DNA from 4 places in the Pseudoalteromonas sp. GW168-MNA-CIBAN-0100 genome. Region 1 is predicted to be linked to each of the others. Evidence: predicted binding sites of a transcription regulator. Region 1 holds the regulator's gene; each other region holds the start of a gene.

What was found. The regulator MetJ, encoded in region 1, represses methionine synthesis genes. The targets are predictions, from matches to a motif close to TAGACGTCTAGACGTCTA.
Region 2: AAEY62_RS14165 (homoserine O-succinyltransferase) is a predicted target of MetJ. The motif match lies at 1,395-1,412, and genes of this name have one in related genera.
Region 3: AAEY62_RS05775 (methylenetetrahydrofolate reductase) is a predicted target of MetJ. The motif match lies at 1,226-1,243, and genes of this name have one in related genera.
Region 4: metK (methionine adenosyltransferase) is a predicted target of MetJ. The motif match lies at 1,548-1,565, and genes of this name have one in related genera.

Annotation. Positions count from the first base shown of each region.
Region 1 is NZ_JBEOOL010000011.1:70,950-74,166, reverse strand. Features, by position in the region: gene AAEY62_RS08810 (malic enzyme-like NAD(P)-binding protein) at 302-1,543, shown strand; gene metJ (met regulon transcriptional regulator MetJ) at 1,626-1,946, opposite strand; gene metB (cystathionine gamma-synthase) at 2,236-3,217, shown strand, end outside.
Region 2 is NZ_JBEOOL010000022.1:53,829-57,045, forward strand. Features, by position in the region: gene ettA (energy-dependent translational throttle protein EttA) at 1-281, opposite strand, end outside; gene AAEY62_RS14160 (porin family protein) at 615-1,262, shown strand; gene AAEY62_RS14165 (homoserine O-succinyltransferase) at 1,477-2,424, shown strand; gene AAEY62_RS14170 (homocysteine S-methyltransferase family protein) at 2,414-3,217, shown strand, end outside.
Region 3 is NZ_JBEOOL010000007.1:39,812-43,028, reverse strand. Features, by position in the region: gene AAEY62_RS05780 (M16 family metallopeptidase) at 1-1,036, opposite strand, end outside; gene AAEY62_RS05775 (methylenetetrahydrofolate reductase) at 1,287-2,243, shown strand; gene AAEY62_RS05770 (hypothetical protein) at 2,361-2,558, opposite strand; gene AAEY62_RS05765 (sensor domain-containing diguanylate cyclase) at 2,575-3,217, opposite strand, start outside.
Region 4 is NZ_JBEOOL010000018.1:48,235-51,451, forward strand. Features, by position in the region: gene tkt (transketolase) at 1-1,362, opposite strand, end outside; gene metK (methionine adenosyltransferase) at 1,667-2,818, shown strand; gene AAEY62_RS12345 (hypothetical protein) at 2,994-3,217, shown strand, end outside.

The DNA of each region.
Region 1 (3,217 bases):
CTTATCTGTTTTTAAAGTAGGGTAGTAGGCTGTTATTCTAAGTTTATGCTGATACTTTAAGTATACATTTTATAAGATTTTGATAGGCATAAAAGCACCTTAAAACTTACTTTTTAGGTGAATTTTTATTTATTAAATGTTGATATAATCCTGCAAAGTTACTGAAAAACCTCTTAAAATTAAAGGATATAGCATATAACAGGATAGACCTGATATTGCTTGGAATTTAAAAATAATAAGGGTATCGTACCCCAAGACTCCATCTCTCACTTTAACTTAAATTGCAGGATACCATCGCGTTATGTCTGACTTTCGTGAACAAGCACTACATTACCACTCACATCCCGTACCAGGTAAAATTAGCATTGAGCTTACAAAACCAGCTGAAACGGCTCATGATCTTGCACTTGCGTATAGCCCAGGTGTTGCCGAACCTGTACGTGAAATAGCTGCAGATCCTGCAAATGCTTATAAATATACTGGTAAAGGTAACATGGTTGCGGTTATTACTAATGGTACTGCAATTCTAGGCCTTGGTAATTTAGGTCCTTTAGCGTCTAAGCCTGTAATGGAAGGTAAAGCGTTATTGTTTAAACGTTTTGCAGGGCTTGATTCTATCGATATTGAAGTTAAGCACAAAACAACAGAAGACTTTATTAATACGGTTGCCAACATTGCCGACACATTCGGTGGTATTAACCTTGAAGATATTAAAGCACCAGAGTGTTTTGAAATAGAAAAAGCATTAATAGAGCGTTGTAGTATTCCTGTTTTTCATGACGATCAACACGGTACTGCCATTGTAACGGCTGCTGGTATGTTAAATGCGCTAGAAGTACAAGGTAAGTCAATTGAAGATGCAATTATTGTATGTTTAGGTGCAGGCGCTGCCGCTGTTGCGTGTATGGAGCTGTTAATTAAGTGTGGTGCACTGCGTGAACACATTTATATGCTTGACCGCAAAGGTGTTATTCATACCCGCCGCGATGACTTAAATGAATACAAACAGCTTTTTGCTAACAATACCGATAAGCGTACATTGCAAGATGTAATTGCAGATGCTGATGTGTTTGTGGGTGTTTCTGGCCCTAACTTATTAGCGGCTGAAGATTTAAAGCTAATGGCTGCAAAACCAGTTGTGTTTGCATGTTCAAATCCAGATCCTGAGATTGATCCTGCACTTGCGCACGGCGCACGCAACGATTTAATCATGGCAACAGGGCGCTCTGATTACCCTAACCAAGTTAATAATGTTTTATGTTTCCCGTTTATTTTCCGTGGTGCACTTGATGTACGTGCAAGTGCTATTAACGATGAAATGAAAATTGCTGCAGTAGATGCTATTCGAAGTATTGCCAAAGAGCCAGTACCTGCAGAAGTTTTAAAAGCCGCTGGAGTAGATAAACTAGAATTTGGTGCGCAGTATATTATTCCAAAACCAATGGATCCACGTTTACTGCCGCGTATAGCAAGAGCTGTTGCACTTGCTGCTATTGAGTCAGGTGTTGCACAAATTGAGCTACCTGAAAACTATATGCAGTAAATCTATACAGTAGAGCTATGCAATAAAATTTAGACATAAAAAAACCTCAGTAATTACTGAGGTTTTTTTGTCTTTGTAATATTTATTCTTCGTTTAAAACGGGTACTTCTAGACCCATTTCTTGCATTATTTTTTTAACTTCTTCTGGCACTTTTTCGGCGTTATCTTTACGTAAGTCATCGTCATTTGGTAAAGGTTGGCCAGTAAAAGCATGCAAAAATGCCTCACATAGCAATTCACTATTTGTAGCATGGCGAAGGTTATTGATTTGACGACGTGTACGTTCGTCAGTTAATACCTTTAATACATTTAGCGGGATCGAAACGGTGATCTTTTTAACTTGCTCTGATTTTTTACCGTGTTCTGCGTATGGGTGAATATACTCACCATTCCATTTAGCCATAAGATGTATCGTTGCCTCAGATTATTAATTTCTCACACGGTATAAAAAGCGTGTAAATATGCGTGAAATTCTATCGATTTAAAAAAGATAGTCAAATAATAGATACAGATCTATCTTAATAAGCCTATTGTAGGTGTAAAGATAAGCACACTTTTGTGAGCTAAAATGTGTTATTCGCAGAGGCCTCTTCTACTTTTAGCCATCTAGAGCTTTAAAATACTTTGACTTATCAAAACGGATAACTTACTCTTTTAGACGTCTAAACATCCAAATTAATCAGGTGACGAATATGAGCGAAAAAAACAAAGCGACCATTGCTGTACGTAACGGCGTTGATGCTGATAAACATCATGGTGCGGTGGTACCGCCAATTTATTTATCGACTACTTATTCGTTTGCCGACTTTGATACTAAGCGTGAGTATGATTATGGTCGTAGCGGTAATCCTAATCGTGATATTTTAGCTGAGACGCTTGCTAAGCTTGAAGGTGGCGCTCGTGGCATAATTACAGCTACAGGCATGGCTGCCGTGCATTTAGCTACTCAGCTACTTAATAGTGACGATACGTTAGTAATTCCACATGATTGTTATGGTGGCAGCTATCGTTTATTTACATCTTTACAAAAACGCGGACTACTAAAGCTCGAAATATTAGATTTAACAAAAGAAGAAAGCCTTCAACAAATTTTAGTAATTAAACCTAAGCTTATTTGGATAGAAACCCCAAGTAACCCAGTACTTCGTTTAACAGATATTAAAGCGGTTACCGATGTTGCAAAGCAATGCGGTGCATTGGTGGCTGCAGATAACACGTTTTTGTCGCCTGCTTTACAAAACCCTATTAAGTTTGGTGTAGATATTGTGGTGCATTCAACCACTAAATACATTAACGGACACTCAGATGTAGTAGGCGGCGCTGTTATTGCCGCAACACAAGAGTTAGGCGATGAGCTTGCTTGGTGGGCTAATAACATTGGAATTACGGGTGCGCCTTTTGATAGCTATTTAACGCTTCGTGGTTTACGTACTTTAAATGTGCGCCTAAGGCAGCATCAAGAAAATGCACTGGCAATAGCTAAGTATCTTGAAAGCTCTGAATATGTAAGCCAAGTTTACTACCCAGGTCTTGAGTCACATCCTCAACATGAACTGGCTAAAGCACAGCAACTTGGTTTTGGTGGCATGGTTAGTTTTGATATTAAAGGCGATATAAATGACGCTGCGGCATTTTTAACTAGTCTTAAAACGTTTAGTTTAGCTGAGTCACTAG
Region 2 (3,217 bases), on a different contig from region 1:
TCAACAATTTCACGAACTGTTTTGCTTTCGTCTAAAACAGGCTCTTGCGGTAAATAACCAATTTTTGTACCAGGCTGAGGATGTGCATCACCTTCAAAATCTTGGTCAACACCGGCCATAATACGTAGTAACGTAGATTTACCAGAACCGTTTAAACCAAGCACACCAATTTTAGCGCCAGGAAAAAAGTGTAACGAAATATCTTTTAAGATAGTGCGCTTAGGTGGCACAACCTTAGATACTCGACTCATCGAGAATATAAATTTATCAGGTAAAACCATGGAGGAAAGCCTTCAAATAATAATAAAAATTTCAATGTTGTATTGTAGTGGCTGACGGGTGAAACAGTCAACGAATGCTGTATAGAACAATACGCTTACCTAAGCGGTACTTTGTTTTGATTGCTCGTTTAAAACACTACTATTACAGGATTTCTATTATGTAAAATTCTGTAATCTATTGTTTTATATTGTTCAAATACATTCCATTTTTAACAAAAGTGGTACAGTATATTTACAAGCTGTAAAGTATAAGCAAGTTATATAGGCAGGCCACACTTAGTTTGTTGTTAGACATCATATTATTAAATATTACAAAGATTTAAAGGAATGAACATGAAAATAGTTACAAAGTTAGGGGCATTACTTTTAGGTTTATACTCATTTTCGAGCCAAGCAGACATACTCCATGTAAATGGTTATTACCAAGGAATAGGGATAGGGTCTACGCAAATTGATGTATACGAGAGTGATAGCATACAGTTTACAACGCTTTACGGCCGGTTTGGATATCAGTTTTCGCGATACTTTGCATTAGAAGGGCGTATAGGTTTTGGGTTAAATGATGAGTCAACTCCTCTAAACGGAATTGTTTACACTCAGAACCCACAGGACGGTTCGCTTAGCTCAGAATTCATTAAGAGCGAAATCGATTCAAGCCTTGATTTGCAAACAAGTATATTTGTAAAAGCTAATTATCCAATTTCATCTCGAGCTGATGTGTTTTTATTTGGTGGCTATGGTAGAAATAAATTAAGTTACAATGAAGGCGACTTAAAAAACCTTGCAGAATCAATAACTGGTACAGATACAAATTCTACGTTAATAACTGAGCAAAACTACGACGAAGGCGGCGTAACGTACGGAACTGGCGTTGACTTTAGGTTAACTCAACGCTGGCAATTAAGCGCTGAATACCAATATTTTGATACAGATGAAGGCGATATTTACGCACTTAATTTATCTGTGGTTTACCGTTTTTAACTGTATATGTGCTACTCGTTTTTAGTAGCGCTACTTCAAAATATTAAAGCAGGTTATTTTATAATAGAGGCGTTTTTCCTCATACATACCACCTCGGTAAATCCTAATTTAATAGAATGAATAAATTTCATTTAGACATCTATACATCTAGAGGTTGATATTTTTTACTTTCAGTTCATAATTAACTTCGGTTTTTATGAGCAGGAGTAAAAATATGCCAATTACAGTAAAAGACGAGTTGCCGGCAATTGCGCGTTTACGTCAAGAAAACGTATTTGTAATGCCTAAAACACGTGCAAAAACGCAAGAAATACGCCCAATGCGTTTGGCTATTTTAAATTTAATGCCTAATAAAGTAGAAACCGAAGTTCAGTTTATTCGCTTGCTTGCCAACTCGCCTTTGCAAGTAAACGTAGAGCTACTGCGTCTCGACACTCACCGCAGTAGCAGTAATTCAGAAGAGCACCTTGATACCTTTTATCGTTATTTTTCTGAGGTTAAAGACAACAATTACGATGCGTTAATTGTAACCGGTGCGCCACTTGCCCATTTAGAATACGACGATGTAGCGTATTGGGATGAGCTAAAGGTTATTATTGATTGGGCTGAGCAACATGTTACCTCTACGTTATTTTCGTGCTGGGCAGCACATGCAGCGCTATATCACCGTTACAATTTAAAGCGTGATTTAAAAGACGACAAACTGTGTGGCGTATTTACTCACCAATGTTACTTTGATCACGGTGCACTGACTCGCGGATTCGACGACACCTTTTTAGTACCGCACTCACGTTATGGCCACATTGATATAAATAAAATAAACGCCTGCGACGAGCTAGTTGTACTGGCAGGTTCTGAGCGAGTAGGGGCTTACTTACTTAAAAATAAATCAGGTAGCCAAGTGTTTATAACCGGCCACCCAGAGTACGACGCCGACTCGCTAAAAGCAGAATACGAGCGCGATTGTAAAAAAAGCCCTAATGCACCAAAGCCCGAAAATTACTTTCCGGATGACGATGCAACCAAACAACCTTCAAAAACATGGCAAAGCCATGCTTTTTTACTTTTTTCGAACTGGTTAAATTACTACGTGTACCAAACCACACCGTATGATATTAATTTAGTTAGCCAAGACGTGAGGACTAACAACTATGCCGAATAACGCTCCTACAAATAATAAGCAAGCCGAAATAAGCGCTGCATTACAAGAACGCATTTTAATTTTAGATGGCGCTATGGGCACCATGATCCAAGATCATAAGCTAGAAGAAGAAGACTATCGCGGAGAGCGTTTTAAAGACTGGCATGTATTAATTAAAGGCAATAACGATTTATTAAGCCTAACCAAGCCCAATTTAATCACTGATATTCATCGTGGTTTTTTATCAGCGGGCGCCGATATTATCGAAACCAACACGTTTAACTCGACCACTATTTCGATGGAAGATTACGACATGGCAAACCTAAGCCGTGAAATAAACCTAGAGTCGGCTAAATTAGCGCGCGCCATTTGTGATGAATTTACGGCTAAAACGCCAGAAAAACCGCGCTATGTAGCGGGTGTATTAGGGCCGACATCTAAAACGTGTTCAATTTCGCCAGACGTAAACGATCCGGGTTACCGAAATGTCACCTTTGATAAGCTGGTTACTGCGTATATTGAATCAACACTTGCATTAATGGAAGGCGGCGCCGATTTAATACTAATCGAAACTATATTCGACACTCTTAACGCAAAAGCCGCCTCGTTTGGCGTAGAAGAAGCCTTTGAGCAAGCAGGGCGTAAATTACCAGTTATGATTTCGGGGACTATTACCGATGCCTCAGGCCGTACGCTTTCGGGGCAAACAACCGAAGCATTTTATAACTCTATTCGCCATATTAAGCCTATTTCGATTGGTTTAAACTGTGCGCTTGGTCCTGATTTACTGCGCCAGTATGTAGAAGAGTTGTCG
Region 3 (3,217 bases), on a different contig from region 1:
CTTTGGTCTCTGGGTTATAGGTAAACATTTGGCTGGCAATTTTTTTGTCGACCACTAGCTCTTGATATAAATCTGAATTATTTGAAAAATAAAGCTGTGAGATTAAATCAAGTGCCGCTCTGTCTTTTTTAGCAGGCTCCCACGCAGCGCCTTTGTACGATACAAGTAACCAATGCCCTGGTAGCGCTTCATCTTGCTGGTGCAAATATTTTGGTGCTTGTTGAACAGGCTCTGCTTTAATGTCAGCAACATAGTTACCCTTTTTCCAGCTACCCCAATGCTTTTTAACCATTGCCATTGTTGCTTGTGGATCTACATCGCCCACAATAACAAGTGACACATACTCAGGTTTATAAAATTTAGCAAAAAACTCTTTCCCGTACGCCATTTGAGCTGGCATGGCTTCTATGTCTTTAAAAAAGCCCATAGTGGTGTGTTTATACGTGTGCTTATCAAACGCTTCTTCGCGTACAGCGCTTAATAATTTACGAATTGGGCTCGCGTTGTTTTTTAAGTACTCACCTTTTACCGTTTGTGCTTCTGTTCTAAATTGCTCTTCGGTGTAGGTTAAGTTTTGAAAAATATCAGCTTCAAGCTCAAGCACTTTATCAAGATGCTGTTTTGAAAAGTTTAAATGGTAGTTTGTAAAATCGTTTGTTGTATAAGCGCGGTTATCAACACCTGAATTTTTTAATATGTCTGAGTACACATCTTCAGGGTATTTTTGTGAGCCTTTAAACATCATGTGTTCAAAAAAGTGAGCAAAGCCTGTTTTGCCCTCTTCAACTTCGTTACGCGACCCAACCGATACCGGAATTTGCAGCGACACTACATCAGGGTAGTCGGTTTTAACAACCATGACACGTAAGCCGTTTTCTAGCTCTTCAATTAAATAATCTTGCGAGAAAACACGGTCATCAGCTTTATTTACTTGTTCTTGTTGTGCAGTTGTTTGCGTGCTTTGGTTTTGTTGCATGGCGCAACCTGTTAACGCCAGCGATACCGCTAAGCTGGTTGCTAATAATTTAAATTTCATTGTTGTCCCTTTTTAAATTGAGCAAATTTGTTGTCAGATTTAACTCTTTAATTATGCCCCAAAGCCAATAAATATAAGAGCCCCAAGGGAATTTATTATGTAAACAACTGTGTCAATTATAAATTATGGGAACAAGCACTATGAATAAACATCATGTTAATTGAAAAACTTTCATTAAATAAATCTATCTAGACGTCTAAATGGCTGCTATATTAAATCCATCAAAACAAACTTAGCTGGAATGAGGATTATGGCTTTATCACTAAAAGAGAAGATAGTGGACACCAACCAAGGTGTTTATCTTATTGGTACTACCCCGCCTAAAATTGGCACCGATAAAGCGCAATTAAAAACCATTGCAGAAAAGCTATTAGGTCGCTTACACGAAATTGAATACGACGGCGTGATAATTTATGACATTCAAGACGAAAGCAGCCGCACTAATCAAGACCGTCCATTTGCGTTTAAACAAACCGTTGATCCGCGTGAATACAGCCATTTACTTCGTAATTTATCTGCACAAGATGTGATTACTTATAAAAGTGTGGCGCAGCGTGGCGTAGGCGAATTTAAAGATTGGCTAAGTGAAACTAAAAACGACTACGATTTACAAAATGTAGTTTTAGTAGGTAGCCCATCATCGATAGGCGATATAAAGCTAAGCCTGCCAGATGCTTATAAAGCGATGGCTGAGCAATCAGATGATTTCTTTTTAGGTGGCGTTACGATTGCCGAGCGCCATTCAAGTAAACGAAATGAGCACGAACGATTAATAGAAAAAACAGCACAAGGTTGTCAGTTTTTTATATCGCAAGCTGTTTACGATGCACAAGCGACTATAGAGTTAATTACTAGCTACGCACGTACATGTAAAGCACAAGGGATTACACCTCAACGTATTATATTAACGTTTACCCCGTGCGGCGGCGAAAAAACCTTAGAGTTTATGCAATGGTTGGGTATCTCAGTGCCAGAGGCAACTAAATGGCGCATGCTTGATGCAGACAATACATTAAGCGAATCAGTCCGTATTTGCCGCGAAAACCTCGACTTAATACTTAAAAGCTGTGCGCATTTAGATGTACCGCTGGGCTTAAATATTGAAAGCTTAACAAACCGTAAAGAAGAAATTGACGCGTCAATTAATTTATACCGTTTATTAAAAGCCATTATGGAATTGAACCTTGCGGAAAAGCTAATAGCTTAAAAGCTAGGTTAGAGCTAATTAACACCCTTCTTGGCAAGCCTCATGGCTTGCTTTTTTATGTCCGTTCTTTGAAAAATTAATTAATAAATACAAGTAAAGATTTGCAGCTTAAGCTATTTATTGAAGGTGTTTTTGGTTATTACTCTCAAGCCTTTTTAAGGCAAACCCCATAGAGGAGCACATAACACCAAAAATTATTCCCTCATTAGATATAAATCTAATGCTAGGGAACGTTTCAAATAAGCTTATTATTGCTAAGGAAAAAATAAAACCTATCGCAGAAAAAACCAGCCAAGTTTGTGTGGCATGAGTCATGACGAACCTCCTTTTATTATTGTGCCTTTTTAGCGAGCTTATACGCTTGTTTATTTTTATACATTGCGTGGTCTGCATCATTTAATAGCGCTTCAAAGGGCTGCTTTTGCTTATTAGTAAAACTATAACCAATACTAAGCGATAAATCGCAAACGTCTTCTTTGAGTAAGGCTTTTGAATACTCAGTCGAAATTTTATCCATGATGTAGTTAATCTTGCTTTTATCGCTTACTTGCATTACTGCAACAAACTCATCGCCACCTAAGCGCCCTACTATATCAGCATCTCTTAAATGCGTTTTTAGCGTATCTGCCAATATAATTAAGGCTTTGTCGCCCACTTCATGTCCGCAGGTGTCGTTTAATTTTTTAAAGTCGTTTATATCGATAAACAAACAACACACGTCAAAGCCTAAACGCAGTGCTAAGTTAAGCTTTTGCTGAGCTAGTAAGTTAAGTGCTCGGCGATTATAAATATTCGTTAATGAGTCTAACATGGCTATTTCACGCATTTGCTCATAGCTATAAACAAGCGCTAAGTCGTCTTCAATCAAATCGCGTAGCTGTTCTATGAGTTCAAAGTATTCATCGGTATAGCTTGTTATTTTAGTGTCTTTTAAACATAACGTGCCAAACACTTCGCCTTCAGGCCAATGAATG
Region 4 (3,217 bases), on a different contig from region 1:
TTGCTTCATTAATGCAGCCATACGAACGGCATTTTTTGCATATTCAACAAACATTAAGAACGTAGCACCGTAAGGAATAAAACCTTTATGAAGCGCAATACCATTCATAATTGCCGACATACCAAACTCACGCACACCGTAATAAATGTAGTTACCGCTTGCATCATCGCGTGTTAAACCTTTAGAGCCATCCCAAATTGTTAAGTTTGAGCCAGCTAAATCGGCTGAGCCACCCATAAATTCTGGTAATAACGGACCAAACGCATTTAATGCATTTTGCGATGCTTTACGAGACGCTGGGTTTGCTGGGTTTGCTTGTAATTGCTCAATATACGCTTGAGATTTTTCAGCCCAATCGCCAGGAAGTTCGTTATTAATACGACGCTTGTATTCAGCTGCAAGCTCTGGGTATGCTTTTGCGTATGCTGCAAATTTTTCGTCCCAGCTTGATTCAAGCTGTTGACCTTTTTCTTTGCCATCCCACTGTGCGTAAATATCATCAGGAATTTCGAAAGCATCGCCAGTCCAACCTAAAAATTCGCGAGATGCTTTAATTTCATCATCACCTAGTGGAGCACCGTGACAATCATGGCTGCCTGATTTATTAGGTGAGCCGTAACCAATAATTGTTTTACAACAAATTAGTGAAGGTTTATCGGTAACGCTTTTTGCTTCTGCAATTGCAGCACTTACAGCATCGCTGTCGTGGCCATCAACACCACTAATTACATGCCAACCGTATGCTTTAAAGCGAGCTGGCGTGTCATCTGTAAACCAACCTTCTACTTCGCCATCGATTGAGATGCCGTTGTCATCCCAAAATGCAACAAGTTTACCCAGACCTAATGTGCCTGCAAGTGAACCTGATTCATGAGAAATACCTTCCATAAGGCAGCCATCGCCCATAAATGCATAGGTAAAGTGATCAACAATATCGTGACCTTCACGGTTAAACTGTGCAGCTAGCGCTTTTTCAGCAATTGCCATACCTACGGCATTTGTGATCCCTTGACCTAATGGACCCGTAGTAGTTTCGATTCCTGGTGCATAGCCATATTCAGGGTGACCTGGTGTTTTAGAATGCATTTGACGGAAGTTTTTAATTTCGTCCAGTGGTAAGTCGTAACCACTTAGGTGCAATAGAGAATAGATAAGCATTGAACCGTGGCCGTTTGAAAGAATAAATCTGTCACGGTCAGCCCACTCTGGATTCGTTGGGTTATGTTTTAGATAATCGCGCCATAATACTTCTGCGATATCAGCCATGCCCATAGGGGCTCCAGGGTGACCAGATTTGGCCTTTTGTACTGCGTCCATTGACAAGACGCGAATAGCATTTGCAAGTTCTTTGCGAGATGGCATGAATTCTCCTACCTTTATGTGTATTTGCGCGGGTATTTATGTGTTTGTTTATGCACCCAAGTAACTTGGGTTCGTTTATACCGACCATTCTTACTTATTGTGGGGGCTGTGTGCAATTAAAAACCCTATAAAAGTGAGGCATTATGAATATTTTTTAAGACCAAAAAGTTATTAGTAATTTTATTTAGACGTCTAGGCGTAAAAACACTATGCAAGGTGTTTTGTTTTCGATAAAATACGCCCCTTAATTTTTTAGCGCTAATACCGACGTTTGTGAAGCGCAATATTTGTGAGCAGAATTACAATGGCAAAACATTTATTTACTTCTGAATCAGTTTCTGAAGGTCATCCGGATAAAATCGCCGATCAAATCTCTGATGCGGTACTTGATGCTATCCTAGAGCAAGACTCTCATGCCCGTGTTGCATGCGAAACTTACGTAAAAACCGGTATGGTTATGGTTGGTGGTGAAATCACTACTAGCGCATGGGTTGATATCGAAGAAATTACACGTAAAACAATTCGTGACATTGGCTACACAAATTCAGACATGGGCTTTGATGCCGATTCATGTGCAATTTTAAACACTATTGGTAAACAGTCTCCAGACATTAACCAAGGTGTTGACCGTACTAGCCCAGAAGAGCAAGGCGCTGGCGACCAAGGCTTAATGTTTGGTTACGCATGTAACGAAACAGAAGTACTAATGCCTGCTCCAATTACTTACTCACACCGTTTAGTACAGCGCCAAGCTGAGGTTCGTAAAAGCGGCGAGCTTAACTGGTTACGTCCAGATGCAAAATCTCAAGTTACTTTTGCATACGAAAATGGCAAACCTGTAGGTATTGATGCTGTTGTACTTTCTACTCAGCACAGCGAAGACATTTCGCAAAAAGATTTAGTAGAAGCGGTAATGGAAACTATCATCAAGCCGGTACTTCCTGCAGAACTTATCACAAGTGCAACTAAGTTTTTCATTAACCCAACAGGTCGCTTTGTTATTGGCGGACCAATGGGTGACTGTGGTTTAACTGGTCGTAAAATCATTGTAGATACATACGGTGGTATGGCTCGTCACGGTGGTGGGGCTTTCTCTGGTAAAGATCCATCAAAAGTTGACCGTTCAGCAGCATACGCTGCACGTTACGTTGCTAAAAACATTGTTGCTGCTGGTCTTGCTGACAAGTGTGAGCTACAAGTTTCTTACGCAATTGGTGTTGCAGAGCCTACTTCTATCAGCGTTGAAACGTTTGGTACAAGCAAGCTAGAAGAAAGCCGTTTAATCGAGCTTATTCGTGAACATTTTGACCTGCGCCCTTACGGCTTAATTCAAATGCTTGATTTAGAGCGCCCTATCTACCTTCCTACAGCGGCTTACGGCCACTTTGGTCGTGACGAATTCCCTTGGGAACGTACAGATAAAGCAGACGCACTTCGCGCAGCTGCCGGCCTTTAAGCCAAAATTGTTGTAGTAAATTAAAAACGGCCCTTTTAAGGGCCGTTTTTGCATCTAAAACTTATTCGCTATATTGTTTGTAGCGCGTCTACAAAATAACTATTAAATCGACCTCGAATTCTTTTGTACTTTAGGTATATACTCATTTCATTATAAAAGCTTTAGGGACAGTTAAATGGCCGATAACTTTCGCGTTATATTTGCAGGACTTGCCGATAACGTTGACATAAAAACAGCATGTACAAATTTAGCTGCAAAATTAAAAACGTCAGATGAAAAAGTAGCTCTTTTTTTTAAAGGTAAGCCACTGTTTGCACCAAGCGATAAAGACAAAGCGTTAAAACAGGCTAAGTTACTAGCAGGCTTAGGCATTAAAAGTAAGCTTCAAGCTGTTTCAAA